2 regions of the Pseudomonas sp. Arb-4-2C genome follow, and region 1 is predicted to be linked to the other one. Evidence: riboswitches for the same ligand, from Rfam matches in the RefSeq annotation. Region 1 holds a riboswitch; the other holds the start of a gene.
What was found. Region 1 has a riboswitch for cobalamin ahead of cobO (cob(I)yrinic acid a,c-diamide adenosyltransferase). Riboswitches for the same ligand answer to the same signal wherever they lie in the genome.

Region 1 (15,220 bases):
AGACCAGCGCGGCGAGCCAGGAGCTGTCGCGGCTGGCGGTGGATTTGAACAATATGGTGGCGAAGTTTTCGGTCTGATCTGATCCTTTAATACCGCGCTGAATCCTGTGGGAGTGAGCCTGCTCGCGAAAGCGGTGTATCAGCCACAAACGAATCGGCTGAACTGACGCCTTCGCGAGCAGGCTCGCTCCCACAGGAGGGGTGTGTTGTTGCGAAAATTACAGGCACAAAAAAGCCCCGCATTGGCGGGGCTTTTCGTTGTAGCGGCTGATCAGCTGCCTTTAACGGTTTTGCCGTTGACCGTGCCGTCCTGGAGCATGATGTTGTACTCCTTGCCGTCAGTTTCAACCTGTTGCAGGCGGACCAGCAGGTAATCCCAGTCCTTGGCGAACCACAGGACGGTGATGCGCTTGCTTTGTGTCGGATCGCGCACGCGCTCGACTTTGATCGCGTCGATCTTGCCGGCTTTTGTTTCGACTTTTTCGGTGCCCAGTACGCGGAAGTCGTAGGTATCGACATCGCCGCCATCGACCACTTGATAGCTCATGGTCTTCTTGCCGGACGCCAGGTCGTGTTGCAGTGCCAGTTGATACGTGGACTTGTCGACCATGCCGCGGTTGAGTGGAACCTTGACCGCATCACCACGATCGATGCCGGTGACCATCTTGGCGTTCCAGTCGAAATCCAGGTCAGACTTCTTCGCCTTGCCCAAACCACCCCGTTCGAAATGGTAGGACTGCGGCAGCAGCGTGTCCTTGTCGAGGGTCAGGGTGCTTTCTTCGGTCAGGTTGGCGATCATCATCGACGCCTTGAAGCTGAGCTTCCAGACGCCATTGGCTTGCTTGGTCAGGCTCCGCTCGGCAGTGCCGCTCATGGGCAGCTGCTTCCAGTCGGCGGTGTAGCTGGCGGAGAACGGTTGAAGGTCTGCCGCCTGCGCGAAGGGCAGGGCGAGCAGAGCGCAAGCGAAGAGCAGGGCGCGACGCATAAAATCTCCTAGTGTCGAATCAAGTGGCCGCTGGCCGCGAGTAACTGGCCATCCAGTAAAGCACCTTGTTCGCCGAGTGCCAGCCGCCCTTCGGCAAACCAGCGTACCGCCATCGGGTAGATCAGGTGTTCCTGAACATGGACTCGCTGCGCCAGACTGTGCGGCGTGTCGTGCAACTCTACCGGTATTACTGCCTGTACGACCAGTGGTCCACCATCGAGTTCCTCGGTGACGAAGTGCACGGAGCAGCCATGCTCGGCGTCGCCGGCCTCCAGCGCGCGCTGATGAGTGTGTAACCCTTTGTATTTGGGCAGCAGCGAGGGATGGATGTTGAGCAGGCGACCCTGGTAGTGACGCACGAAGTCAGCGCTGAGAATGCGCATGAAGCCGGCCAGCACCACGAGTTTCGGATTGAATTCGTCGATCAGTTCGATCAGGGCAGCATCGAAGGCCTCGCGACCTTCGAATGCTTTGTGATCCAGCGAGCGGGTAGCGATACCCGCGTCACTGGCGCGTTGCAGGCCGTAGGCGTCGGCGCGGTTGGAAATCACCGCAGCGATGCGGACCGGGCTGTCGCCGGTCCGCGTGCTGTCGATCAGAGCCTGCAAGTTACTGCCGGTGCCGGACAACAGCACCACGACATCACAGGTTGCGGACATTAATGAGCCTTAAGGTTCTGCAGATCAACCTGGGCTGCACCTTCGGCGGCAGCAGCGATCTGGCCGATGACCCAAGGCTGTTCGCCAGCGTCACGCAGGGTCTTCAGAGCAACTTCAACGTGCTCCTGAGCCACGCAGATCACCATGCCCACGCCGCAGTTCAGCACGCGGTGCATTTCGGTCTCGTCGACGTTGCCTTGCGCTTGCAGCCAGTCGAAGACAGCCGGGCGGGTCCAGCTGGCCACGTCAACCACGGCCTGAGCGCCTTTTGGCAGAACGCGCGGGATGTTGTCCAGCAGGCCACCACCGGTGATGTGGGCCATGGCTTTGACGGCGCCGGTGTCCTTGATCAGCTTGAGCAGCGGCTTCACGTAGATGCGGGTCGGGGCCATCAGCAGGTCGGTCAGCGGTTTGCCGTCGAGCTGGATGTTTTCGATGTCGGCGCCGGACACTTCGATGATCTTGCGGATCAGCGAGTAGCCGTTGGAGTGCGGGCCGGACGATGGCAGGGCGATCAGGGCGTCACCGGTGGCGACTTTCGAGCCGTCGATGATTTCAGCCTTTTCCACCACGCCGACGCAGAAGCCGGCCAGGTCGTAGTCTTCGCCTTCGTACATGCCAGGCATTTCAGCGGTTTCACCGCCGACCAGCGAGCAACCGGACAGTTCGCAGCCGGCGCCGATGCCGGTCACTACCTGGGCAGCGGTGTCGACATTCAGTTTGCCGGTGGCGTAGTAGTCGAGGAAGAACAGTGGCTCTGCGCCGCAAACGACGAGGTCGTTGACGCACATGGCAACCAGGTCGATACCGATGCTGTCGTGCTTGTTCAGGTTCAGCGCCAGGCGCAGCTTGGTGCCGACGCCGTCGGTGCCGGAAACCAGCACAGGCTGCTTGTAGCCGGCCGGGATTTCGCAGAGGGCGCCGAAACCGCCCAGGCCGCCCATGACTTCCGGGCGCGCAGTGCGCTTGGCGACGCTCTTGATGCGTTCGACCAATGCTTCACCGGCGTCGATGTCTACACCGGCGTCCTTGTAGCTCAGGGAGGGTTGCTTGCTCATGATCCAGGCCTTTAGGGGAGGGGATTCAGGGGTAACGACCGAGTTCAGCGGGAACGCCAAAACCGGTGGGGCGATAGCCTCACGCGAATTTCGGGGCGCCCGGCTGTTGCCGGTCTGCGAAGGCGCGCGATTTTATCAGGCTTGAGGGGCAGCGGCCATCCTCGCGCCGACGGGCAGGGGCTAATCGACTGAAATTTTTTGCAATTGTGCCGGGTGAGTGCCTGTATAAGGTGTGCCGATTAACCGTCTATCGTTATCACTGTGCAAAAACTTACCGCTACCGTGTGAATGTTTTGCGATGGCAGATTGTCACAGCCTTGCTTAACCGGTTCACGCGGCCTGTTCCAGCCGCTCCTGTCGACGGGAATTTTCCATGCGTTTTTGTAAATTGTTGGTTGTGGGTTGTTTGTCTGTGGTCAGCCTGGCGAGTCATGCCGAAAACCTCAAAGGTCTCTATCAAGTACGCCAGCCGGTCAGCAGCCAGGCACCGGAAGAGCGTGATCGCGCCACGCAGGCGGCGCTGGATACGCTGGTATTGCGTCTGACCGGCGACCCGAAGGCGCCGCAGAGCCCGGGGCTGGCGGCGATTCGCAAGGATCCGCAACAGATCATCAGTCAGTTTGGTTTTGATGCCGGGCCGCCGGAAGTGCTGAAAGTCGATTTCGACCCGGCCACCACCGAGCAGGCACTGCGTCGGGCGGGGCTGTCGTTGTGGGGCGCAAGCCGGCCTTCGATTCTTAGCTGGTGGCTGAACGATTCAACTGAAGGCTCAAGCCTGGTCGGTGACGGTCAGGCCGCCGCTGCGCCGTTGCGGGCGGCGGCCCAGCACCGAGGCTTGCCGCTGCGCTTGCCGCTGGCGGATCTGAGTGAACAGCTGGTGGCCACCGCGCCGGTGCTGGACGGCACCGATCCTGCGCCGTTGCACGGCGCTTCGGAACGATACGGCGCAGATGCCTTGCTGGCTGTGCATGCACACGAAGAGGGTGGGCAGTGGCAGGCCAAATGGCACCTGTGGCTGGGTGATCAGAAGGAGGCCGGCAGCGTGCAGGGCGCCGATCAGGCTGCCGTGGCCGATGCCGTGATGCTGGCGGTGGCCGAGCGTCTGGCGCCGCGGTTTGTTGCCAAGCCTGGGGTGTCGGGTCAACAGACCCTGGAAGTGCAGGGTATGAATCTGGAGCACTACGCCACGCTGCTGCGGTTACTCGAACCGTTCGGTGTGCGTCTGCAAAGTGTCGAGGGTGATCGCATCGTGTATCGGGTCAGCGGCAGCGCCGATCAGTTGCGTGCGCAATTGTCATTGGCGAAGTTGCAGGAATTGCCGGCTGAGGCGCCGGCACCGGTGGCGGCGCCACAACCGACGGTTGCCGGTGCTGCGCCGGTTGTCGCTGCAGCCCCGGCACCTTTGGCGCCATCGTTGCGGTTTCGCTGGTAAGTCTTTCCTTATATAGAAGCAGTAGGAGTGGTACATGGCTGATTCGCGGCGTTGGTTCTGGCTCGGTGGGGTAGTCCTGCTTTGCGCGTTTGTCTGGTTGCTGCACCCGATCCTCACGCCGTTTCTGGTGGCCTTGCTGCTGGCATATCTGTTCGATCCGCTGGTGGATCGTCTTGAGCGGCTCGGCCTGTCGCGCACTTGGGGAGTGATCGCGGTATTCGCCCTGTTCACGCTGATCGTCACAACCCTGTTGCTGGTGTTGGTGCCGATGCTCGCCAAGCAGTTGCTGCGTTTATATGAATTGGCGCCGCAGATGCTCGACTGGCTGCAGCACACCGCGTTGCCGTGGGCGCAGTCGAAGCTGGGTTTGTCGGATGGCTTCTGGAAGTTCGACAAGGTCAAGGCGGCGATCAGCGAACACATGGGCCAGACTACCGACATCGTCAGCGTGGTGTTGAGTCAGGCGACGGCTTCAAGTCTGGCGCTGATTGGCTGGCTGGCGAATCTGGTGCTGATTCCGGTCGTGAGTTTTTACCTGCTGCGCGACTGGGACTTGATGATGGCCAAGATCCGCAGCCTGTTGCCGCGTGATCGTGAGCAAACCATCGTCTCGCTGGCGGGTGAATGCCATGAGGTGCTCGGCGCGTTCGTGCGCGGACAATTGCTGGTCATGCTGGCGCTTGGTGTGATCTACGCCGCCGGCCTGATGATCGTTGGTCTGGAGCTGGGGCTATTGATCGGCCTGATCGCGGGGCTGGCGGCGATCGTGCCATACATGGGCTTCGTGATCGGAATTGGCGCGGCGCTGATTGCCGGGTTGTTCCAGTTCGGCGGCGATCTGTATCCGATGATCGGGATTGTCGCGGTGTTCATGGTGGGGCAGGCGCTGGAAGGCATGGTGCTGACGCCACTGCTGGTGGGTGACCGGATCGGTCTGCACCCGGTGGCGGTGATCTTCGCGATTCTGGCCGGTGGCGAGTTGTTCGGCTTTACCGGTGTCCTGCTGGCATTGCCGGTGGCGGCGGTGATCATGGTGCTGGTGCGTCACGTGCATGATTTGTACAAGGACTCCGATATCTACAGTGGAGTCGACGATCCCGAGTTGTAGTCTCCACGCGGACAGCCCGGCATTGCGCCGGGTTGGCCCGTGTTTTGCGGTGGGTTTGCTCGGCATCGCGTCAGAGAAACTGTCATAAAACCAGCGCGTTAACGCAAACCTTTGATTTTGCTTGGAGTCTGTCGCATTGTGCGCTCAGCTTCACGGGTATAAACTTCGCAAACTTTACACAGAGGCCACTAACGGTTCCTTGAGAACTGTTCAGTCAGCATGAAACCGATTCAGCTGCCCCTAGGTGTGCGTCTGCGTGACGACGCCACCTTCATCAACTACTACCCAGGCGCCAATGCCGCTGCACTCGGCTATGTCGAGCGCCTATGCGAAGCCGACGCCGGCTGGACCGAAAGCCTGATCTACCTGTGGGGCAAGCATGGGGTAGGGCGTACGCATCTGTTGCAGGCGGCTTGCCTGCGGTTCGAACAGATGGGTGAGCCGGCGGTATACCTGCCGCTGGCCGAGTTGATGGATCGCGGCATCGAAATTCTCGACAACCTTGAACAGTACGAACTGGTCTGCCTGGATGACCTGCAGGTGATTGCCGGCAAGCCGGACTGGGAAGAGGCGATGTTTCATCTGTTCAACCGTCTGCGTGACAGCGGTCGGCGCTTGCTGATCGCCGCGTCCACCTCGCCACGCGAGTTGCCGGTCAAGCTGGCCGACCTCAAATCGCGCCTGACCCTGGCGCTGATCTTCCAGATGCGTCCGCTCTCCGATGAAGACAAATTGCGCGCATTGCAATTGCGCGCTTCGCGTCGTGGTCTGCACCTGACCGATGAAGTCGGGCATTTTATTCTGACGCGTGGCACCCGCAGCATGAGTGCATTGTTCGACTTGCTCGAACAGCTCGATCAGGCTTCGTTGCAGGCACAACGCAAGCTGACAATTCCGTTTCTGAAAGAAACCCTTGGCTGGTAGTCAGCCCTTGAATTACGGGGCTTGCAGCAGGTTTCGACATATTTCAGGCGCCAGAAAATCCGCTTTTCCGCACAGGGTGCAGACCGCGTATCGATTCAAATGGGCTTAAGCGCTTAGATGTAAACGAGAAACCGGGAAGTCACAAAAAGATCGATTGAATTTGCAAATGAGGCCGATAGCGGGCATAGTCTCGGCTTCTTTACAACTTCAGCCACGGTCGTGCCCATGCTAAATCGCTTCGCACCCCTCGTGCCTCTCGCACTCGTCACCCTGTTGTTCGGTTGCGCTGCTCATTCTCCAGTTCAAGAGCAGCCTCAACAGGTTAAAAATTCTGCCACTGCCCAGTCTTCCGTTATTTATCAGGAAGAGCTGGCCACCGAAAAAGAACTCGCCGATTTCAACGGCAAGAAGCCATACGAGCTTCCGGTTCTGGCCGACAGCATCCTTGAACGCGGCATGTCCCTGATCGGTACTCGTTACCGTTTCGGCGGTACCTCGGAAGCCGGTTTCGACTGCAGCGGTTTCATCGGTTACCTGTTCCGCGAAGAGGCCGGCATGAATCTGCCGCGCTCCACCCGCGAAATGATCAACGTGGATGCCCCTCTGGTCTCGCGCAGCAACCTGGAGCCGGGCGATCTGCTGTTCTTCGCCACCAACGGTCGTCGCGGTCGTGTGAGTCACGCCGGGATCTATCTGGGTGACAACCAGTTCATTCACTCCAGCAGTCGTCGTAGCGGCGGTGTTCGCATCGACAGCCTGGGTGACAGCTACTGGAGCAAGACTTTCATCGAAGCCAAACGCGCCCTCGCAATGGCACCGACTGTGGTCACCGCTCGCAAGTAATTCCCCGTTGTCGCCACGTCCGTGGCGACAAAAAAACGGCCACGGCAACGGAGTAGACCTAGACTTTACAAGGTGAAGTTAAAGTCTTACTTGAAGTTTGTCGTATAGCCGCTAGAATCCTGTATCTATATTGATGGCAAACCGCCTGCGTGCTCCGCAGGCGGTTTTGTTTTCTGTCCATCCGGCAGAGAAAGCCGCAGCCAGATCAGGGTGTTCTGTTTATGACGATGTCGGCCCGCCTTGCATTGATCTTCTTCGCAGCGCTGCTCAGCGCCTGCGCCAGTCGCACACCGCCGCCTGCGCCCGTCGTACGTGCCCCGGTAGTGTTCGGACCTTCCCAGTCGTTCTCGCCCGCCGCTGAAGACGTGCTGTTTCGCGCGCTCGGCCTGGTCGGCACGCCTTATCGCTGGGGCGGCAACACGCCGGATTCGGGTTTTGATTGCAGTGGTCTGATCGGTTTCGTTTACCGCGATGCGGCGGGTATCAATCTGCCGCGTTCGACGCGTGAACTGATCGTGATGCAGGCGCCGAATGTCGGCAAGGAAGGCTTGCAGACTGGCGACCTGATCTTCTTCGCCACCAACGGCGGCTCGCAAGTCAGCCATGCGGGGATCTACGTCGGAGAAGGGCGCTTCGTGCACGCGCCGGCAACCGGTGGCACGGTGAAGCTCGACAGCCTGTCGAAGGCGTACTGGCAGAAAGCGTATCTGAGCGCCAAACGGGTGTTGCAGCCTGAGCATCTGGCGCATAACCCGTAATTGCTGATGTTTTAAATGTGGGAGATTCTATGTTTGAGGGGAACCCTCAAACATAGAATCTCCCACATTTGTTATGTGCTGGACGCTAAATTATTTGGCGGACGACACCCGCCACACCTTGTTGCCCACATCGTCGGCCACCAGCAAACCGCCTTGCTGGTCGATCACCACGCCCACCGGGCGGCCCAGAGCGTTCTCGTCCTTGTCGAGGAAGCCAGTCAGCACATCGACCGGTGCTCCGTTCGGCTTGCCGGCGGCGAACGGTACGAAAATCACTTTATAGCCACTGTGCGGTTTGCGGTTCCATGAGCCATGCTGGCCAATGAACGCGCCTTCCTTGAATTGCGCCGGCAGGCTGTTGCCCTCGGCGAATGTCAGGCCCAGCGAGGCGGTGTGCGGGCCTACGGCGTAGTCCGGAGCAATGGCCTTGGCCACCAGATCGAGGTTTTGCGGTTTTACGCGCACATCCACATGCTGGCCGTAATAGCTGAAGGGCCAGCCATAGAAGCCGCCGTCCTTGACTGAGGTGATGTAGTCCGGCACCAGGTCGCTGCCGATCTCGTCACGCTCGTTGACCGCCGTCCACAGCGCGCCAGAGGTGGGCTCCCACGCGAGACCGTTGGGGTTGCGGATGCCCGAGGCGAAGATCCGGTGGTTGCCTGTGGCGCGATCCACTTCCCAGATCGCCGCGCGACCTTCCTCTTTATCCAGGCCGTTTTCGCCGACGTTGCTGTTCGAGCCGACGGTGACGTACAACTTGCTGCCGTCCTTGCTGGCGATGACGTTTTTGGTCCAGTGATGGTTCAGTGTGCCGCCTGGCAGGTCGGTGACTTTGATCGGCTGCGTCTTGATCTCGGTCGCGCCCGGCTCGTAGTGGAAGCGCAGCAAGCGATCAGTGTCGGCGACGTACAGATCGTTGCCGACCAGCGTCATGCCGAACGGCGAATTGAGATTCTGCAGAAAAACCGTGCGGGTCTCGGCCACGCCGTCGTGGTCGGCATCGCGCAGCAGGGTGATGCGATTCGGGCTCGGCACGCCGGCGCCAGCCTTGCCCATGACTTTCTTCATTACCCAGCCACGAATGCCACTGCTGTCGTCAGGCTTTGGCGGAGCATTGGTTTCCGCCACCAGCACGTCACCGTTGGGCAGCACGTAGAGCCAGCGCGGATGGTCGAGGCCTTCGGCAAATGCAGCGACTTGCGTACCAGCCACTGCGGTCGGTTTGCCGCCCGCAGGCCAGCCGATCGCCGGGGCGATGTTCACCGTCGGAATCAGGGTCTTGTTGGGTTCGGGCAGCTTCGGTGACGGGCCGGTGCCGTCGGAAACTTGCAGGCTGGAGGATTCACCGCAGGCGGCGAGCCCTCCGGCGAGGGCGATGAGGAGAGCGAGTTGGGTTTTGCGCATTACTGATCTTCCCTATGAATGCATGCCTAATCATAGAGGAGCCTGCGCACCCGATGGTTCAACCGCTCAGCCACGGGCCTCTTTGAGCAGCACGGCGATTCCGGGGTGATAGTTGCCCGCTTCGCTGCGCAACTTGCGGTAGGCGTAGGGGAAATACCAGGCGACCGCGCAGCAGTGTTCCTTTTGCAGGTCGTCGACCATGTCCTGCAGCTCTTCGGGGCTGGCGCTGTGCTGGGCTTTTTGCGGCGCGACGAACAGGCAACCGAGTTTGAGGTCGCTGGCGAAGCTGATGCGTTTGGCGTCGCTGGTGATTTCCAGCAGGGCCTGGGTCAGGTTGAGGTTGCTGACTCGCGGCCAGCGCTGCGTGGCCTGGATGTAGGCGCGGTCTTCGGCGCCGGCGAGGAACAGGTGGGCGCGGGCATTGCGCTCGCCGTCCTCGTTCTGCTTGCGGGTGGCGGTGTCGCAAAGGGTCACCAGTTCGGCCATCCATGCCGCAGCGGAGAGCAATCCGAGATTGGCTTTCTCGTCATGCCAGTAAGGCGTGTCGTTGTCGCCGCGCACGGCGTTGTAGCGGTCGAAACAGTCAAACCAGCGTTCAAGCACCGGGCGCAGGAACTCCAGGCGCGGGTTGCTGATGATCATGCCTTGCATCGTAATCATCCTTATTGTTGTGATGGGCTTTTTCGAGAAAAGCATGGCTCTTTGATATCACTTGTATCAGTGTGGCACAAGATTGGCGCCAGATAATTGATCGGCGGCAGTTATTCGCCCGACGGCCGCCTCTTTAATTGACGCTCCACCCCCAACCCTCTAACCTTCGCGGCTTGTTTCAGGTGCTCTGTGACGTGTGTCGACAGAGTGAAACAGGGAAGCCGGTGAGGGTTGTCTTCAGGCGAAGAACGATCGCGATCCCGGCGCTGCCCCCGCAACGGTAAATGAGTCAAAGCTGCGCATTGAGCCACTGTGTCGACAGACGCGGGAAGGCGCGCAGCCCGGCGATTCGCCGCTCATGAGCCCGGAGACCGGCCTGATCCATCCAGCGGCATCACGGTGGGCGATGCCAGGCTTTTTGCCGTCTATTCTTGTGCCTGCCCGCCGTTATCCAGCCTCAACGGAGAGCTCCCCCATGACCGATTCCCCCGAGCGTGACGAACGCCATCTGGCGCGTATGCAGCGCAAAAAAGCCGTGATCGACGAACGCATCGCCAATTCGCCCGACGAGTGCGGCCTGGTGCTGGTGCTGACCGGCAATGGCAAAGGCAAAAGCAGCTCGGCGTTCGGCATGCTTGCCCGCGCCATGGGCCACGGCATGCAGTGCGGCGTGGTGCAGTTCATCAAGGGGCGCAACAGCACCGGCGAAGAACTGTTCTTCCGGCGCTTCCCCGAGCAAGTGCGCTTTCACGTGATGGGCGAGGGCTTCACCTGGGAAACCCAGGACCGGCAGCGTGACATTGCTGCCGCCGAAGCCGCGTGGGCAGTCTCCCGCGAGCTGCTGCGCGATCCGTCGATCGGTCTGGTGGTGCTGGATGAACTGAACATCGCCCTCAAGCATGGCTACCTCGACCTGGATCAGGTGCTCAGCGATTTGCAGGCGCGTCCGCCAATGCAGCACGTGATCGTCACCGGTCGTGCGGCCAAGCCGGAAATGATCGAGATGGGTGACACCGTCACCGAAATGGGCATGCTCAAACACGCCTTTCAGGCGGGCATCAAAGCGCAGAAAGGCGTCGAACTTTGAATCAACCACGTCACTGCCCGGCGGTGCTGATTGCCGCGCCGGCCTCCGGTCAGGGCAAGACCACCGTCACCGCCGCACTCGCGCGTTTGCATCGCAATCAGGGGCGCAAGGTGCGCGTCTTCAAATGTGGCCCGGACTTCCTCGACCCGATGATTCTCGAGCGCGCCAGCGGTGCGCCGGTGTATCAACTGGACATGTGGATGGTCGGCGAGCAGGAAAGCCGGCGTCTGTTGTGGGAAGCCGCCGCCGAGGCGGATCTGATTCTGATCGAAGGCGTAATGGGCCTGTTCGACGGTACGCCTTCGAGTGCCGATCTGGCGCGACACTTTGGTGTGCCGGTGCTCGGCGTGATCGACGGTACTGCGATGGCCCAGACCTTTGGCGCCCTGGCGCTGGGGCTGGCGCGCTATCAGCCGGACTTGCCGTTTGCCGGCGTGCTCGCCAACCGCGTCGGCACCTTGCGTCACGCGCAACTGCTCGAGGGCAGCCTCACCGAAGGCTTGCGCTGGTACGGTGCGCTGTCCCGCGAAACGGGGATCGAGTTGCCGAGCCGCCATCTCGGACTGGTGCAAGCCAGTGAACTGAATGACCTGGATTTGCGTCTCGACGCGGCCGCCGAAGCTTTGGCCAGCAGTTGCGAGGTAGCGCTGCCACCGGCCGTGGAATTCGCCGCGCCTGAAGTGATCCCCGCTGAACCGTTGCTCGCAGGTGTGCGCATTGCTGTCGCACGCGATGAAGCCTTTGCCTTCACCTACGGCGCCAGCCTCGACTTGCTGCGCGCGATGGGCGCCGAGTTGAGCTTTTTCTCGCCGATTCGCGATACGCAGTTGCCTGAGGCTGACAGCCTGTATCTGCCGGGCGGTTATCCGGAATTGCACCATGTCGCGTTGGCGCAAAATACTGCGATGCTTGAGGCGATCCGTGCGCACCACGCCGCCGGCAAACCACTGCTCGCCGAGTGTGGCGGCATGCTCTATCTACTCGATTCGTTGACTGACGTCGAAGGCGCCCGCGCTGAGCTGGTCGGGCTGCTGCGCGGTGATGCGGTGATGCAAAAGCGTCTGGCAGCACTGGCGCTGCAAGCGGTGGATCTGCCGGAAGGTTCGTTGCGCGGCCACACCTATCACCATTCCCTGACCACCACTGAACTGATGCCGATTGCCCGGGGCCTGAGCCCCAATGGCGGGCGCGGAGCGGAGGCGGTGTATCGCGAGGGGCGGATGACGGCGTCGTACGTGCATTTCTACTTTCCGTCGAATCCGACGGCGATTGCCGCATTGTTTGCGCCAGATATCGAGGCCGCTTTCGCGAGCAAGCCCGCTCCCGCATTGGACCACCCAACCCCTGTGGGAGCGGGCTTGCTCGCGAAGAGGCCATGAGCGACAACGCATTTTCCGAAGGCGAGCGCCAAGCGGTCTACCGAGCCATCGCCGAACGCCGCGACATGCGCCACTTCACCGGTGGCACGGTCGAGCCTCAATTGCTGCGGCGTCTGCTTGAGGCCGCACATCAGGCGCCCAGCGTCGGCCTGATGCAGCCTTGGCGTTTCATCCGCATCAGCGACCGAGCCTTGCGCGGGCAGATCCAGAACCTCGTCGAAGAGGAACGCATCCGTACAGCCATTGCCCTCGGCGAGCGCAGCGACGAGTTCATGAAGCTCAAGGTCGAAGGCATCAACGATTGCGCCGAAGTGCTGGTCGCGGCGCTGATGGATGATCGCGAACGGCACATTTTCGGGCGTCGTACGCTGCCGGAAATGGACATGGCGTCGTTGTCCTGCGCGATCCAGAACCTGTGGCTGGCGTCCCGTGCCGAAGGACTGGGCATGGGCTGGGTCTCGCTGTTCGAGCCGCAGGCACTGGCCGATCTGCTGCAACTGCCGGTCGGGGCCAAGCCGTTGGCGGTGTTGTGCCTGGGCCCGGTCAAGGAATTCTATCCGGCGCCGATGCTGGTACTCGAAGGGTGGGCGCAGGCGCGTCCGCTCAATGAGTTGCTGTATGAAAATTATTGGGGAGTGAGTCAATGAGTGTGGCGTTGTTGAGTGTCGCTGCGGTCGCGCTGGATGCGCTGCTGGGTGAACCGAAACGCTGGCATCCGCTGGTGGCGTTCGGCAATTTCGCCGGGCGCATCGAGCGACGTTTCAATGCGGGCGGCCGTGGCTGGCGCAGTCACGGAGTCACCGCGTGGGTGATCGCGGTGCTGCCGCTGACGTTGCTCGCCACCGCGTTTTCCTGGGCGCCTTACGTGGGCTGGATCGTCGAGATTCTTGCGCTGTATTGCGCCCTGGGCATGCGCAGTCTTGGCGAACACGTCGAGCCTGTGGCCAAAGCCTTGCGCAGTGAAGATCTGGAAGAGGCGCGCAAGCGCGTCGGCTATCTGGTCAGCCGCCAGACCAGCGAACTGGACAGCACCGCCGTCGCCCGTGCCGCTACCGAATCGGTGCTGGAAAACGGCAGTGATGCGGTGTTCGCTGCACTGTTCTGGTTTGTCGTGGCCGGTGCGCCGGGTGTGGTGCTCTATCGCTTGAGCAACACGCTCGATGCAATGTGGGGTTATCGCAACGAACGTTTCGAGCGTTTCGGCTGGTGTGCGGCAAAAATCGATGACGTGCTCAACTACATTCCTGCACGGCTGGTGGCACTGACCTACGCGCTGCTGGGCAACACCCGGCTCGCCTGGAAATGCTGGCGCACCCAAGCGCCGAAATGGGACAGCCCCAATGCCGGTCCGGTGATGGCTGCCGGTGCCGGTGCGCTGAATGTCGAGCTGGGCGGCCCGGCGATCTATCACGGTGAACTGCACGACCGTCCGCAGCTGGGCGAAGGTGCGCCGGCGGATGCCGATTCGATTGATCGCGGCTGGCAATTGGTCCAGCGCGGGGTATGGTTATGGCTGCTGATTCTCTGCGTGGGGGCTGAATTCTATGCTTGAGCACGGTGGCCGGCTGCGCAAGGCTGCACTCGATTACGGTATCGCCGAGGCCGACTGGCTCGACCTGTCCAGTGGCCTTGCGCCGTGGCCGTTTGCGGTTCCGGAAATTCCGTTGCGCGCCTGGGCGCGTCTGCCGGAAACCGACGATGGCCTGGAGCAGGCCGCGTGCGATTACTACGGCGCCTCCCAGGTGTTGCCGGTGGCCGGTTCGCAGATGGCGATCCAGTTGCTGCCGCGTCTGCGCCGCGCCGGCAAGGTCGGCGTGTTGTCGCCGTGTTATGCCGAGCACGCCGAGGCCTGGCGCCGCAGCGGTTACATCGTGCGCGAAGTGCTGGAGCAGGAAGTCGAGTTCTTTCTCGACAGCCTCGACGTGCTGGTGGTGGTCAATCCGAACAATCCGACCGGCCTGAGCCTGACCCCGGCGCGCCTGCTGGACTGGCACGCGCGGCTGGCCCAGCGCGGCGGTTGGCTGGTAGTCGATGAAGCGTTCATGGACAACACACCGCAACTGAGTCTGGCGTCGCACACCCATCAGGTCGGCTTGGTCGTGTTGCGCTCGTTCGGCAAGTTCTTCGGTCTGGCCGGCGTGCGCCTGGGCTTTGTGCTGGCCGAGCGCAAGCTGCTCAGGTTGCTCGCCGAACAGGTCGGGCCATGGGCGGTCAGCGGCCCGACACGGGTGCTCGGCCAAGCCTGTCTACAGGACACCGAGGCGCACACCCGGCAACGCATGCGCAGCGATGAGGCCAGCGAGCGCCTGGCGTTGTTGCTGGAGCGCTACGGCTTCAAGCCCTTGGGCGGATGCGCGCTGTTCCAGTGGCTGATCACCGAGCACGCCGTGGCGTTGCACGAATTCATGGCCCGACGCGGCATCCTTCTGCGTCTCTTCACTCACAACAGCAGCCTGCGTTTCGGTCTGCCGGCCAATGCCGCTGAAGAGGCGCGTCTCGAGCAAGCGCTGCAAGCCTTTGCCAAGGAATCGACATGACCACCCTGATGGTGCAAGGCACCACTTCCGATGCCGGTAAAAGCACGCTGGTGACGGCGTTGTGCCGCTGGGCCACCCGTCAGGGCGTGGCGGTGGTGCCGTTCAAGCCGCAGAACATGGCGCTCAACAGTGCCGTGACTGCTGATGGCGGCGAGATCGGCCGCGCCCAAGCGGTGCAGGCGCAAGCGGCGCACCTCGAACCGCACACCGACATGAACCCGGTGCTGCTCAAACCCAACAGCGACACTGGCGCACAAGTCATCATCCATGGTCGCGCGGTCACCAGCATGAACGCCGTGGCCTATCACGACTACAAAGCCATCGCCATGCAAGCGGTGCTCGCTTCGCACGAACGGCTCAGCGCGGCGTATCCGCTGGTGATGGTCGAAGGCGCAG
Region 2 (15,220 bases), 1.6 Mb from region 1:
ACCGGAACCGACGCTGCAATCGATGATCGGTGGCAAGTCCAGCACCGTGCGCAACATCAAGCAGAGCTGGCGCACCTCACCGCTGGCGCAGATTCATCCACGCTTCGCACAGCTGGATCTGGTTTGTGATGAGGCGCTACCGCTTCTGACAGCAGACTTTTCTCACATACGGGAGCTGAATGTTCGCGGTCGCTGCATCACCGATACGAATGCCGACGCGCTGCTGGGCGTTTTTCCGCAACTGGAAAAACTGACCATCAATGCGACCAGCGAAACGTTCAGCAATCTACCGCAAGCCTTACAGGGAATGGACCGACTGACCCATCTGACGCTTTATGGCGCGATCCCGTTTGCCGCTGACATGCCGGCACGGTTGGGCAGGCTGACCCAGCTCGAAGAGCTGACAGTCTGTTCGTCGGGTTACCAGCCGATTGCCTTCGACGTCAGCCAACTGCACAAACTGCGAAAACTCGAGATCGCTGCCTATTCCTTGCTCGAATGGCCGGCCGGGGTACTTGAATTGCCTGATCTCGAACGTCTGAACCTCAAGGACACCGGGATCAACACCTTGCCCGCAGGGCTGCTCGAAGGGCACGAAAAGTTGTGGTCGGGGTTGTCACTTGACTGGTCGAAGTTCTCCCGCGAAAACTTCAAGGTCGCCTATGAGTACGTCAAGACACATCCCGAGCATCTTATTGACCGCGAAGCGATGGTCAGGGACTACTGCAAAGGTGAGTTGAACCGTCTGGGCGAAGGCTTGAGCACACCGCCGCAGAGCATCTTCGACCGTTTCTTTGAGCAATGGCCTGACGAGCAGCAACGATTCACAGCCATCGAAGCCTTGAGTGAGCAGTTTGCAACCCTCGACAGGCAGCTTATTGACTGGCTGCAAACGGGCATGGTCTCGCAAGAGTCACTCAGGGAAATAATCGGACGCTCCAACGCGACGCATGCCATCAGAAACAGTTGGCGCAAGGGACTTTTCAAACGCTACGGTGCGACGGTTTCCGCCTCGACGCTGGATTTGTCAGGGTTGATGCTCAGCGAGCTTCCGCAATTATCTGCCGATGCGTTCTCACATGTACGCACCTTGCTGCTTTTGGGCCAGCGAGTAGATGCCCTGCAACTGCGCGACTTCCTGGCGGCTTTTCGGGAGGTGCAGACGCTCGACCTGAGTGACAACGCCCTGCATGAATTGCCCATTGTGCCGGGTAGCCTGACGAGGCTGTCGCGCCTGGATCTCTGCGACAATCTGTTGACTGACACGCCCCGGTTGCAGGAGGGCCTGGAGTCATTGCCGGCCCTCGAATATCTGGATCTGCATAACAATCCTTTGACCGGATTGAGCGTCGCTGGCCTGACGCGCTTGAAGGCGCTGAATTTACGAGGCACCGATCTGCAAACCTGGCCCGCGGGGGCTGAGGCGCTCAGCCAACTGACTTGGGTGGACTTGCGTAGCAGCAAGATCACCACGTTGCCTCCAGCGTTTCTGGACAGCCATGCCGTGATCAACAGCAATCTGACCGGTAACCCTTTGACACCAGCCACGGCGGCAGCGCTGCGGGCTGTGCAACAGCGGATCGAGTTTGAAACGGGACTGCCCGAGGGCGCACTCGAAGCCTTTGCCAACGAACCGGTACCGCTGACCTTTCCTCCAGCAGAGAACGGTTTTTCGGTTGCCAGGTATTTGTTGCCACTTCCCCACGCGGCGACAGGCGAAGGTGAGACGTTGATGATCAACAGTCTGCAGCGCATGCAGCCGGCCTTCAGTGGCGAACAAGCGGCGCAGTTGATTGAGCAGATGCGCGGCAGCGGAGCGACGAATGCTGAAACAGGTGGTCGGATCAGCACCTGGAACCAGACGTTTGATACGCTGGTGCGCCAATTGAATGGCTGGCTGTACACTCGCGAGACCCATGGAACAGGCTGGGTCATCTCTTCGCAGACCCGCAGTCTGGCGGCCTGGCGAATCCTCACCTGTTGGCGGGCAAGGTTGCCCAACCTGCAAGGTGTGACGCAAGCCGTGCTGGATCTGAACGGTTTGCAACTGGGAGATATTCCGGCACTACCGGAAGATTTTGCGCATGTCCGCACGCTCAATCTGACGGGTACCAGACTGAGCACCGAGGGGGCCAACGGTTTCCTCAACGCCTTCACGCAGGTGCGAACGCTGGCGCTTGGCGGTAATGAGTTGGAGGCTGTACCGCAATCGGTGCGCAACATGTCTGAACTGGAGCAGCTGGAGCTATCCAGTAACCGATTCTACGATCCCGAGCACTTGTACGAGTCCCTTTCCGGCCTGGAACATCTGACTTCGCTGGATGTGAGCTACAACAACCTGGAGTCGTTCGATGTCAATTATTTCGGGCGACTGGAAGCGCTCGATCTGCGCAACAACAATTTGCTGGCCTGGCCGGAAGGTGCGCTGCAGGCGGAGCATCTGCGCATGCTCAATCTGAGCCGTAACGACATCACTACGCTGCCAGAGGAGGCACTTGACGGTACGCACGAGCAATTGATGAACGGTACTGACTTGACCGACAACTATAATTTGTCCGAGGAAAGCCTTGAGCGGCTCCGGGCGTATCAGGTAGCGGGGGAACGTCACCGGGTATTGGGTTTCTCACGCGCTGATCTTGAAGAGCTGATTGACGACAGCGCGGGCGGGTTGACCGAAACGACTGACAGCATTGAATCCGACGAGATCGTGTCGATTGACCCATCGCAGGCGCAATACAAAGCCCCATGGCTGGCCAATTTCGCTACGGCACAATTGGCGGATCGCGATGCGTTGTGGGAACAACTGGCTGCAGAGCCGGACAGCGCGGCGTTCTTCCATCTGCTGGAGCGACTGCAGGACACGCGCGAATTCAGGGTGGCCAATGCTGACCTGACGCGACGGGTCTGGACCGTCATGGAAGCCGCCGCAGCCGACACCGAGCTCAGGGAAGTCATCTTTGCCAGCTCATCCACCCACGGCACCTGCGTTGACGGGCGGATCCTGACCTTCAGCGGTCTGGAAACCAAGGTGTTCACTCATAACGCGTTGCTTGATTTGCCGTCCGATCTATCAGGCGCAAAAGGTGAAGTGTTGTTGAATCTGTCGCGGCGATTGTTTCGCCTCGACCAGGTCGACGAACTGGCGAAAGCGGCGGCAACACGCAGTGGTTTCGATGAGGCCGAGATGCGCCTGGGGTATCGAATCGGTTTGACCGCCGGCTGGGAGGACGGCCTGGAGCTGCCAGGACAGCCAAAAAACATGACCTATGCCTCGGGCATCGGCCCGCAACAACTGGTCGAGGCGCGAACGGAAGTCAGCAATGCCGAGCGGTCCGACAAATTTCTGGAAGATCTGATTCAGCGCGATTACTGGATGCAATACCTTCAGGAGAAATACCCCGAGGTCTTCAGGAAACTGGACGAGCTGCAATTGCTTGAGGACGGGGAAGATGACGGGCTGAGCGCCGACGATCCAGAATACTTGAACCGGTTGTTCGATCGTACGGCCGAACGTAACGTGAAAATGATCGAGCTTTCGCAGCAGGAAATCGATGCAATCAATGCTGTAAAAGCGCCTGTCCCGGGCTCTTCACGGCATCTGTCCAACGTCTGAAACTGAAAGCACAGTGCCCGGCGCCGGTTAAACCGGCACCGGGATCAACCCGTTTGATCAGTTGTCGTAGCCGAGGTTTGGTGCCAGCCAGCGCTCGGTGACGCTCAGGTCCTGACCCTTGCGCGAGGTGTAGCTCTGCACCTGGTCCTTGTCGACCTTGCCCACGGCAAAGTATTGCGCCTGCGGATGGGCAAAGTACCAGCCGCTGACCGCTGCAGCCGGGAACATCGCGTAATGTTCGGTGAGGAACACACCGCTGCGGCCAGCGCGCATTTCGGCCGCTTCCGGGTCGAGCAACGCAAACAGTGCGGCCTTCTCAGTGTGATCCGGGCAAGCCGGATAGCCCGGGGCAGGGCGGATGCCTGAGTACTGCTCTTTGATCAGTGCTTCGTTGTCCAGCTGTTCATCCTTGGCATAGCCCCAGTGTTCTTTACGCACCTGCTGGTGCAGCCATTCGGCGCAGGCTTCGGCCAGACGGTCGGCCAGGGCCTTGACCATGATCGAGTTGTAATCGTCGCCAGCGTCCTGATAAGCCTTGGCGACTTCTTCGGCACCGATGCCGGCGGTGGTGATGAAACCACCGACGTAGTCGGTCACTTCGCTGTCCTTCGGTGCAACGAAGTCGGCCAGCGAGAAGTTCGGTTTGCCGTCGGTCTTGATGATCTGTTGACGCAGGTGATGCAGGCGCGCCATTGGCTTGCCGTCATCGCCGTACAGTTCGATGTCGTCGTCATGCACCTGATTGGCCGGCCAGAAGCCGAACACCGCACGGGCGCTGATCAACTTTTCGTCGATCAGTTTGCTGAGCATCTCGCGAGCATCTTTGTACAGCGAGGTGGCGGCTTCACCGACCACTTCGTCTTCAAGGATGCGCGGGAACTTGCCGGCCAAGTCCCAGGAAATGAAGAACGGCGTCCAGTCGATGTACTCGGCCAGAACGTTGAGGTCGATGTTGTCCAGCATCCGGGTGCCGGTGAACGTCGGTTTGACCGGGGTGTAACCGGCCCAGTCGAACTGTGGTTTCTTGGCGATGGCTGCTGCATAGCTCAGGCGTTCGGTGCGGGCGCTGCGGTTGGCGGTGCGCTCGCGCACATCGACGTAATCGGCGCGGGTCTTCTCGACGAAACCGGCTTTGAGCTCCTTGGACAACAACTGGGTCGCCACGCCCACGGCGCGCGAGGCGTCGGTGACGTAGACCACGGCATCGTTACTGTACTTCGGCTCGATTTTCACCGCCGTGTGCGCCTTGGAGGTGGTCGCGCCACCGATCATCAGCGGCAGGTGGAAATCCTGACGCTGCATTTCGCGGGCGACGTGGACCATCTCGTCCAGCGACGGGGTGATCAGGCCGGACAGGCCGATGATGTCGCATTTCTGCTCTTTGGCTACCTGCAGAATCTTCTCTGCCGGGACCATCACGCCGAGGTCGACGATGTCGTAGCCGTTACAGCCCAGCACCACGCCGACGATGTTCTTGCCGATGTCGTGCACGTCACCCTTGACGGTGGCCATGAGGATCTTGCCCTTGGCTTCGGGCTTGTCGCCTTTTTCCAGCTCGATGAACGGGATCAGGTGTGCCACCGCCTGTTTCATTACGCGGGCGGATTTCACCACCTGCGGCAGGAACATTTTGCCGGCGCCGAACAGGTCGCCGACGATGTTCATGCCGGACATCAGCGGCCCTTCGATCACTTCGATCGGACGGGCGAACGACTGGCGCGATTCTTCGGTGTCTTCAACGATGTGGGTAGTGATGCCCTTGACCAGCGCATGCTCCAGACGCTTGTTGACGTCCCAGCCGCGCCACTCTTCGGTCTCGGCTTCCTTGACACTGCCGTCGCCCTTGTACTTGTCGGCAATGGCGAGGAGGGCATCGGTGCCTTCCGGCGTGCGGTTGAGGATCACGTCTTCGACGGCGTCGCGCAGTTCCTGCGGGATCTGGTCGTAGATCTCCAGCTGACCGGCGTTGACGATACCCATGGTCAGGCCGGCGCGGATCGCGTACAGCAGGAACACCGAGTGGATCGCCTCACGCACCGGGTTGTTGCCACGGAACGAGAACGACACGTTGGACACGCCACCGGAGCTCAGGGCATACGGCAGCTCGTCGCGGATGTAGGCGCAGGCGTTGATGAAGTCCACAGCGTAGTTGTTGTGTTCTTCGATGCCGGTGGCCACGGCGAAGATGTTCGGGTCGAAAATGATGTCTTCCGGCGGGAAGCCGACTTCGTTGACCAGAATGTCGTAGGAGCGTTTGCAGATTTCTTTCTTGCGCGCTTCGGTGTCGGCCTGGCCGGCTTCGTCGAACGCCATCACCACCACCGCGGCGCCGTAGCGCTTGCACAGTTTGGCGTGGTGGATGAACTGCTCGACGCCTTCTTTCATGCTGATCGAGTTGACGATGCCCTTGCCCTGAATGCACTTGAGGCCGGCTTCGATCACTTCCCATTTCGAGGAGTCGATCATGATCGGTACGCGGGAGATGTCCGGCTCACCGGCGATCAGATTGAGGAAGGTCACCATGGCCTTCTTCGAATCGAGCATCCCTTCGTCCATGTTGATGTCGATCACCTGCGCGCCGGCCTCGACCTGCTGCAGGGCGACTTCCAGGGCTTCGGTGTAGTTGTCTTCACGGATCAGGCGGGCGAATTTGGCGGAGCCGGTGATGTTGGTGCGCTCGCCGACGTTAACGAACAGCGAGCTGCGATCGATGGTGAACGGCTCCAGACCCGACAGGCGGCACGCCTTGGGAATGTCCGGAATCTGCCGCGGTGCGTAACCGGCCACGGCTTTGGCGATGGCTTCGATGTGGCCCGGGGTGGTGCCGCAGCAACCGCCGACAATGTTGAGGAAACCGCTCTGGGCGAATTCTTCGATGACTTTGGCGGTGTCCACCGGCAACTCGTCGTACTCGCCGAATTCATTCGGCAGGCCGGCGTTCGGGTGCGCCGACACGTGGGTGCTGGCCTTGTCCGACAGCTCTTCCAGGTACGGACGCAACTCACGCGCGCCGAGGGCGCAGTTCAGGCCGACGGAAATCGGTTTGGCGTGCGCCACCGAGTTCCAGAACGCTTCGGTGGTCTGGCCCGACAGGGTACGGCCGGAGGCGTCGGTGATGGTCCCGGAAATCATGATCGGCAGCTCGAAGCCCAGCTCTTCGAACACCCCTTGCACGGCGAAGATCGCCGCTTTGGCATTGAGGGTGTCGAAAATGGTTTCGATCAGGATCAGGTCGGCGCCGCCCTCGATCAGACCTTTGGTAGCCTCGGTGTAGTTTTCCACCAGCTCATCAAAGGTAACGTTGCGGTAGCCCGGGTTGTTGACGTCAGGCGACAGCGAGCAGGTGCGGCTGGTCGGGCCGAGCACGCCGGCGACGAAGCGCGGCTTGGCCGGGTTCTCGGCGGTCTTGGCGTCGGCGACCTTGCGGGCCAAGCGCGCGCCTTCTACGTTTAATTCGAAGGCCAGCGCTTCCATGCCGTAGTCGGCCATGGAAATGCGCGTGGCGTTGAAGGTGTTGGTTTCCAGAATGTCGGCGCCGGCATCCAGGTAGGCTTTCTCGATGCCGCCGATCACGTCCGGACGGGTGATCACCAAGAGGTCGTTGTTGCCCTTGACGTCACTCGGCCAGTCAGCGAAGCGTTTGCCGCGATAATCCTGCTCTTCGAGCTTGTAGCTCTGGATCATCGTGCCCATGCCGCCGTCGAGAATCAGGATGCGCTCTTTGAGGGCTTGCTTGAGAGCTTGAAGGCGGACGCTGCGATCGGACATTTGGACTACTCGAAAAGACCATTACGAAGGGCCGGGATCATAACAAACCTGTGCGGTTTTAGAGCATGTCACGCTTTTGCATGAATATCGTTCATGTTGGTACGGGCGTCATACTGTAGAATTGCGGCGTTTTTTTCAGGATCGGGATCAAGGGCATGTCGTACCGCGTCATCAGCATTTTCTTGCTGTTCTCAAGCTTTGGCGCGGTGGCGCAGGAGCCCTCGATTTCGCCTTCCATTTCATATACCCGTGACATTCAACCGATCTTCACCGAGAAGTGCGTGGCCTGCCACGCGTGCTACGACTCCGCCTGTCAGCTCAATCTGGGCAGCGGCGAAGGCGCTGGGCGTGGCGCGAGCAAGATGCCGGTCTACGACGGTGAACGGACCCAGGCCGCGCCGACCACTCGACTGTTCTATGACGCCTTCGGCAAACGCGCCTGGCAGCAGAAGGGCTTCTATTCGGTGCTCGACGCCCAGGGCAGTCAGGCGGCGCTGATGGCGCGGATGCTGGAACTGGGGCACAAAACCCCGCTGACTCCCAATGCCAAACTGCCGGAAGACATCGTGCTTGGCCTGCAGCGAGAAAACATGTGCGCGATGCCCGCCGAGTTTGAAGGCTACGCCGGCGCCCACCCGAAAGAAGGCATGCCGCTGGCGGTGACCGGCCTGACCGATCAGCAATACCAGACGTTGCAGCGCTGGCTGGCGTCTGGTGCGCCGATTGACGAGCAAGGCCTGGCGCCGAGCGCCCGAGAAGCGCTGCAAATCGTCCAGTGGGAAAACCTGCTCAACACCCCGGGAGCGCGGCAGAGTCTGGTCGGGCGCTGGTTGTTCGAGCACTGGTTCCTGGCGCACATCTATTTCAAGGACGGCGAGCCGGGGCACTACTTCCAGTGGGTGCGTTCGCGCACGCCGAGCGGCCAGCCGATCGACCTGATCGCTACCCGTCGCCCGAACGATGACCCGGGCACTCAGGTGTATTACCGCCTGTGGCCGGTGCAAGGGGTGATCGTGCACAAGACCCACATCACCTATCCGCTGAGCGCGGCGAAGATGGCGCGGGTCAAGAGCCTGTTCTACAGCGGAAACTGGCAGGTCAATGCGCTGCCGGGTTACGGCCCGCAGAGCCGCGCCAACCCGTTCGCCACCTTCGAGGCGATTCCGGCCCAGGCGCGTTATCAGTTCATGCTCGATAACGCCGAATACTTCGTGCGTACGTTCATTCGCGGGCCAGTGTGCCGCGGGCAGATCGCGACTGATGTGATTCGCGACAACTTCTGGGCGCTGTTCCAGGCCCCGGAGCATGACCTGTACATCACCGACCCCAACTATCGCGGGCAGGCCACGCCATTGCTGGCGATGCCCGGGCAGAATGACGACGTCGGCAGTGTCCTGAGCCTGTGGCACAACTACCGCAACAAACGTAATGAATACGAGGCCCTGCGCCGCGACAGCTACGCCGATCAACCGCCGCCGAGTTGGTCGACCTTGTGGGCCGGCAACGACAACGCGCTGCTGAGCATCTTCCGCCACTTCGACAGCGCCTCGGTGACCAAAGGCTTGATCGGCGAAGTGCCACAGACTCTGTGGCTGTTCGACTATCCGTTGCTGGAGCGCACCTATTACCAGTTGGCGGTCAACTTCGATGTGTTCGGCAACGTCTCGCATCAGGCGCAGACCCGTCTGTATTTCGACCTGATCCGCAACGGCGCCGAGCAGAACTTCCTGCGTCTGATGCCGGCCGATTCCCGCGAGGATTACCTCGACGATTGGTACCAGAGCAGCGGCCAGTTCAAGATGTGGCTCGATTACGAGGCCATTGACGACGACAAGCCGACTGCACTGAAACTCGATTCGAAGGACCCGAAATACGATTTCGCCATGCAGTTGCTGGCGCGTTACGGCGACCTCAATGCGCGGCCCGACCCGATCAATCGCTGTGCTGGCGCCTACTGCTCGCGGCCGAATATCGACCCGGCGCTGCAAAATGCCGAGCAGGCCCTCAGTCGCCTGACCTCGCGTCCAGCGGCCGGTCTGAAAGTGATCGATCAATTGCCCGAAGCCACCATGCTGCGCATCGAAACCCGCAGCGGCAAACGTGAGGTGTACAGCCTGCTGCGCAACCGTGCGCACAGCAACGTGGCGTTCCTGCTGGGTGAATCGCTGCGCTATCAACCGGGACTCGACACTTTGACGATTTATCCGGGCGTGCTCAGCAGTTATCCGAACTTCATATTCAACATTCCGGCCGAGCAAGTACCGGAGTTTGTCGATGCAATGGAAAACGCCAAGGATGCCGAGCGCTTCGAGAAAATCGTCGAACGCTGGGGGATTCGCCGCAGTCATCCGCAATTCTGGTTCTATTTCCACGACCTGAGCCAATACATCCACGAAACCGACCCGGTGGAAGAGGGCGTGCTGGACATGAACCGCTACGAGAATCTTTGATCGTTTGAGACGGACCTGCTGTCCCAATTCTTGGCAACACCGCAAATCTCAACTGTGGAGCGGTTTCGCTCGCGAAGGTGTCAGCTCATTCGAAATGGATGTCGCCTGACACAGCGCATTCGCGAGCAAGCCCGCTCCCACAGGGGGCAGTGGTGTTTCAGGAATCGTGGACAGGAGCGCTCAATGTTGATTTCAGTGCAGGCCCTGCGGGCGCTTGCCGCGTGGACGGTGGTCTGTCACCACTTCATGCAGATTTTCTTCGACTTCAAGGCGCGCGGCCCGATTGGCCAGTTGTTCATCGACAAAGGCGCAGTCGGGGTCGACATCTTTTTTGTCATCAGCGGCCTGGTGATTTTCTTGTCCACCGAGGACAAGCGCCTGCGGCCGGGGCAATTTCTGCTGTACCGCCTGTCGCGCATCGTGCCGGCGTACTGGCTTTACACGTTGCTGATGGCGCTGCTGGTGCTGGTCGCCGGACAGGTGTTGCCGGATCAGAGGCTGGACGTCGGGCATCTGCTGCTGTCGCTGTTGTTCATCCCGGCGCAGAACCCCGGCGGGTACGGGATCTACCCGACCCTGAATGTCGGCTGGACCCTCAATTACGAAATCCTGTTCTACGTGCTGTTCGCCTGTGCGCTGGTGTTCCGTTGGCAGGTGCGTCTGCTGGTGGTCGCAGCGTTGCTGTTTGCTACTTGCCAGGCGTTTGGCTGGGTCAGCGAGTTCTATCGTTCGGACATCGTTTACGAGTTCTTGCTGGGGATCGGCATCGGCATCCTGTACCGCCGGGGCTGGATTGGCCCGGGCCTGTGGTTGCCGTTGCTGGGAATTGGCGCCGCGTTGATGGCAATCTATTGCCTGACGCCGGCGCCACGACTGTTGAACTGGGGGCTGGCGAGTGCGGTGCTGGTGATGGCCTGCATGGCGCTGGAACGTTATGTCGAGCGCAATCGGCTACTCAAGCTGCTGGGCGATTGTTCGTATTCGGTGTATCTGATGCACGTGCTGGTGCTGTCGGCCGGTGGTTTTATCGCGCGACATTATGGAATCAGTCCGTACCTGATGTTCGTCGTCTGCGCTGTGGCCATTGGCGCAGGGTCTTGGTTGAGCTACGAATGGGTGGAAAAACGCAGCTATCAGTGGCTTAAAGCGCGGATCGATGGCGAACCTGTTGCTCAATCGGATTCCCAGCTTTCCCGACAAAAATACTAGGACTTTGTGCGGCGCGATGATTGGCGTAAACTGCGCCCAAGCCTGCGAGGAGTTTCCATGACCGCTATTACCATTACCGACGCCGCCCACGATTACCTGGCCGATCTGCTCTCCAAGCAGAACACCCCGGGCATCGGCATCCGCGTCTTCATCACCCAGCCTGGCACCCAGTACGCCGAAACCTGCATTGCCTACTGCAAGCCGGGCGAAGAAAAACCTGAAGATACCGCGCTGGGGCTGAAAAGCTTCACCGCCTACATCGACTCGTTCAGCGAAGCGTTCCTTGACGATGCCGTCGTCGACTACGCCACCGACCGCATGGGTGGTCAACTGACCATCAAGGCGCCAAACGCCAAAGTGCCGATGGTCAACGCCGACAGCCCGGTCAACGAGCGCATCAACTACTACCTGCAAACCGAGATCAACCCGGGGCTGGCCAGCCACGGCGGTCAGGTCAGCCTGATCGATGTGGTCGAGGACGGCATCGCCGTGCTGCAGTTCGGCGGTGGATGCCAAGGCTGCGGCCAGGCCGACGTGACCCTGAAGGAAGGTATCGAGCGCACTCTGCTCGAGCGTATTCCTGAACTAAAGGGTGTGCGCGACGTGACCGACCACACGCAGAAAGAAAACGCCTACTACTAAGGTGTTCGCTGCGGACATGAAAAACGGCGCCCCGTGAGCGCCGTTTTTTTTGCGTGAAATTCAATGACGCCTTCGCGAGCCAGCCCGCCCCCCACAGGTGATCGCATTGCAAATGTGGGGGCGGGCTGGCTTGCGAAAGGACCGTCATGGGCGATAAAGATGCGCATGCCCCGCGCGATACAGCGATGACTCGCTGAACACCTCACTGCCCAGCACTCGTCCAACCAGAATCAACGCCGTGCGCCGAAACCCCTTGGCCTGCACCTTCGCGGCAATATCCTCCAGTGTCCCCACCACCCAGTCCTGATCCGGCCATGTCGCGCGGTGAATCACTGCAATCGGGCAATCCGCGCCGTAATGCGGCAGCAGTTCGGCGATGATTTTCTCCAGGTGGTTGACCCCCAGATGAATCGCCATGGTCGCGCCATGCTGCGCCAGACTCCCCAGTTCTTCGCCGGCCGGCATTGCGGTCTTGTCGGCGTAGCGGGTCAGAATCACGCTTTGCGAGATGTCCGGAAGGGTCAGTTCTGCGCCCAGCAGTGCCGCGCACGCCGCCGTTGCGGTAACGCCAGGGATGATTTCGAACGCAATATTCAACTCACGCAAATAGCGAATCTGCTCGCCAATCGCGCCATACAGGCTCGGATCGCCGGAGTGCACCCGTGCCACATCCTGCCCCTTGGCGTGGGCGGATTTGATCAATTCGATGATCTGCTCCAAGTGCAATTCGGCGCTGTTGACCACGATTTCGGCCTGATGCCCCTCCAGCACAGCGGTCGGGACCAGCGAGCCTGCGTAGATGATCACAGGGCAGCTGCGAATCAGTCGCTGGCCTTTGACAGTGATCAATTCCGGGTCGCCGGGGCCGGCGCCGATGAAGTAGACGGTCATGAAGAAATCCTGTGAAAAACGGGGCAGGGCAAGGCTTCAGATGAAGATTGCTCATGATCAAAGAGGGGGATTATCGGGATTTTACGCAGCGCCGGCCAATGCCAACGTGGCCTGGGCGTATTTTTGCCGGGAAATCAGCAGTTTTGCCGGCGCCTGAATCAGCTGTTCGGCGAGGGCCAGCGCAGCACTTTCGGCAACGCCGTAGCATCCGGTACGTTCGTAGGCGATCTGTGAATGATGGCTCAGACGCTGCTGATAACTCGCCAGTTCTACGCTGCTGAAATACAACAGCGGCAGTGCCAGTTGGGCGGCGAGTTCCTGTAAACCGGGCTCATCACGCTTCAAGTCGATACTGGCCAGGGCCTTGACCGCTAAAAGGTCGATGCGATGCGCCTGCAAGGCCTGGTCGAGCAACGCGCGCAGCGTGCTGGCCGGGCAGCCGCGCTGGCAGCCCAGGCCGACGACGAAGGTCGGCGCTGCGCTGTCATCGGTCATGCGTGGTACTGACCATCGCTTTTGCGGCGGAACAACCAGGCGCTGATCAGGCCCAAAGCCAGCCAGAACGCCACGTTGGTCAACTGCGAAGCGATTTTGAACTGAGCTTCCAGCGCCTCGGGTGCCAGCATCGAATGCACCTCCGGCGGCGGGGCGCCGATCACATGCGGTACGGCCAGGATTGCCACGCCCAGCAGCTTCATCAGCCAGTGACGGCTGAACACGATCAGGGCCAGGCCGACAGCGGTCGAGGCGGCCGTGCCGATCCACCACATCTGGCGCGAAGCCAGATCGGCTGCAGCGGTACCCGGCAGTTCAGGCGGCAGGCCGAGGGTCGGTGCAAGCACGAAGGTCGCGTAACCGGCCAGGCCCCAGAGCAGGCCTTGCGAGGTTTTGGTCGGTGCACGCAGGGTGTAAAGGCCCGCGAGCATCAGGGCGAAACCGACGGCCACCACCAGATTGCCTCCGGTGGTCGAGACTACGCGCTGCCAGCCGTCTTCCGGCTCCCAGGCTTGTGCGTCGTGGGTGTGCCCGGCCATGGCGCCTTCGGCATGTTCATGAACGGCGACAGGTTCGGCTTTTTCGAAGGTTTCCGCCTGCAGAATCAACGGCGAGACCCAGAAACTTTGCAACAGGGTGAGGAGCAGGGCAGCCAGCAGGCCGGTGAACCCTGCGGTTTGCGCAATTCGCTTGATCATGTCGAAAGGTCTCAGTGGCACGGAAACGCGGCGCTGTGGCGGGTATCGTGGGCGGCGTTGTGCACCGCTTCGATGTGCGAGAAACCGGCGAAGTAGACGAGGCTGGCACCCAGGATCGAGGCAAAGATCGCCGCAGTCAGGCGTTGGCTCAACGTGGCGGTGCTGGAGATTTTATCGGTGTTGCTGCCGGTGCTGCTGATGATCGACATGGCGCTTCCCTCTGGAGTGTCAGCGGGTGAATAGAGCGCATGAAGACCCCTGCGAGTCGGGCACGCAGAGGTTCGAACAGCGCCCGCCCACCGCGGGTTTGTTATGTTCAGCGACGCACAATGCGCACTGTGTGTTGCGGGCCGGTCTCCGGGCTCACGAGGGGTTGGCGTCAGGCCGACCTGCAAGCATCACCTTCCCATGCCGTACTGGCACAGTGGATCTGACGCTTCGCTCGCTTACCGTTGCGGGGGCAGCACCGGACTGACATGGGCTTGAGTAAAGCACATGATTCACCGGTTTCCCGTTTCACCCTGTGAAGGGCACCCGTAACAAGTTGTGTAGGAGACCATGGGTTGGGGAATTTAGTCAATTTTGTGGGTGGATCCGGTGCTGCGGTAACGGCTGCTTAGGGTTCCACCCTGACGGCGGGTCACTTTTGGCAAACGCCCCAAAAGTAACCAAAAGGTCTATGCCCTGACGTTCGGCCCTCGCCTAGGCTCGGGTTCCTTCGCTCCGGGATTGATCCGGGCGCAGCGCCTCCGGTTTGCTTCGCTGCACCTCCTCTCGATGTGTTTGGCTGCGCCAAACGGTCGCTGCGCTCCCACCCCCGGATCAATCCCTCCACTCAGCCTGCCGACGGGCTTTGAGATCAAAATCTTTACTCGAGCTAACGCTCATCGTGTTGAGTGGGGCGGCTTCGCCGCATGGGGGGCACGAATTAAAATTGTGGGAGCTGGCCTGCCAGCGATGGCGGCCTCACGGCCGACCAATCTTTAACTGAGCACACCCGATCCCACTGTGGGAGCGGGCTTGCTCGCGAAGGCGGTCCGCCAACCAACTAACTCCAACTGAACACACCTAATCCCCTGTGGGAACTGCCGAAGGCTGTGATCTTTTGATCTGGATCTGGATCTGGCTTTTGATGTTGCCTTTGATCTCAAAGCCCCTTCGGCAGGCCGAGCGAAGGTGTTCATCTGGGGGTAGGCGCGCAGCGCCGTGCGGCGAAGCCGCATACATCGAGAGGAGGTGCAGCGAAGCAAACCGTAGGCGATGCCCCCTGATGGACACCGTAGCGAGGGAACACTGAGCCTCAGCGAAGTGCCGTACGCCGGGGCAAAGCCTTTTGGTTCCTTTTTGGCGTTTGAAAAAGGGACTCGCTGTAAGAGCGAAACCGCCAGCGGCAGCACCCGAAGCAACGGATATGCCCCCAATCCCAAAATCCACCAACCATTGACCCATCCCAA

Region 2: another riboswitch for cobalamin. It lies ahead of AC0J41_RS13610 (CbtB domain-containing protein); the one in region 1 lies ahead of cobO (cob(I)yrinic acid a,c-diamide adenosyltransferase).

Annotation. Positions count from the first base shown of each region.
Region 1 is NZ_CM146899.1:1,422,696-1,437,915, forward strand. It holds gene AC0J41_RS06455 (methyl-accepting chemotaxis protein) at 1-77, shown strand, start outside; gene AC0J41_RS06460 (DUF3108 domain-containing protein) at 271-984, opposite strand; gene purN (phosphoribosylglycinamide formyltransferase) at 993-1,643, opposite strand; gene purM (phosphoribosylformylglycinamidine cyclo-ligase) at 1,643-2,701, opposite strand; gene AC0J41_RS06475 (DUF2066 domain-containing protein) at 3,075-4,133, shown strand; gene AC0J41_RS06480 (AI-2E family transporter) at 4,168-5,241, shown strand; gene hda (DnaA regulatory inactivator Hda) at 5,461-6,165, shown strand; gene AC0J41_RS06490 (C40 family peptidase) at 6,391-7,008, shown strand; gene AC0J41_RS06495 (C40 family peptidase) at 7,230-7,766, shown strand; gene AC0J41_RS06500 (PQQ-dependent sugar dehydrogenase) at 7,857-9,170, opposite strand; gene AC0J41_RS06505 (hypothetical protein) at 9,237-9,821, opposite strand; cobalamin riboswitch at 9,985-10,215, shown strand; gene cobO (cob(I)yrinic acid a,c-diamide adenosyltransferase) at 10,297-10,908, shown strand; gene AC0J41_RS06515 (cobyrinate a,c-diamide synthase) at 10,905-12,287, shown strand; gene bluB (5,6-dimethylbenzimidazole synthase) at 12,284-12,934, shown strand; gene cbiB (adenosylcobinamide-phosphate synthase CbiB) at 12,931-13,839, shown strand; gene cobD (threonine-phosphate decarboxylase CobD) at 13,832-14,824, shown strand; gene AC0J41_RS06535 (cobyric acid synthase) at 14,821-15,220, shown strand, end outside.
Region 2 is NZ_CM146899.1:3,055,821-3,071,040, reverse strand. It holds gene AC0J41_RS13650 (NEL-type E3 ubiquitin ligase domain-containing protein) at 1-3,613, shown strand, start outside; gene metH (methionine synthase) at 3,671-7,381, opposite strand; gene AC0J41_RS13640 (fatty acid cis/trans isomerase) at 7,537-9,831, shown strand; gene AC0J41_RS13635 (acyltransferase family protein) at 10,015-11,040, shown strand; gene nfuA (Fe-S biogenesis protein NfuA) at 11,098-11,682, shown strand; gene cobM (precorrin-4 C(11)-methyltransferase) at 11,827-12,573, opposite strand; gene AC0J41_RS13620 (cobalamin biosynthesis protein) at 12,655-13,068, opposite strand; gene AC0J41_RS13615 (CbtA family protein) at 13,065-13,766, opposite strand; gene AC0J41_RS13610 (CbtB domain-containing protein) at 13,778-13,975, opposite strand; cobalamin riboswitch at 14,098-14,319, opposite strand.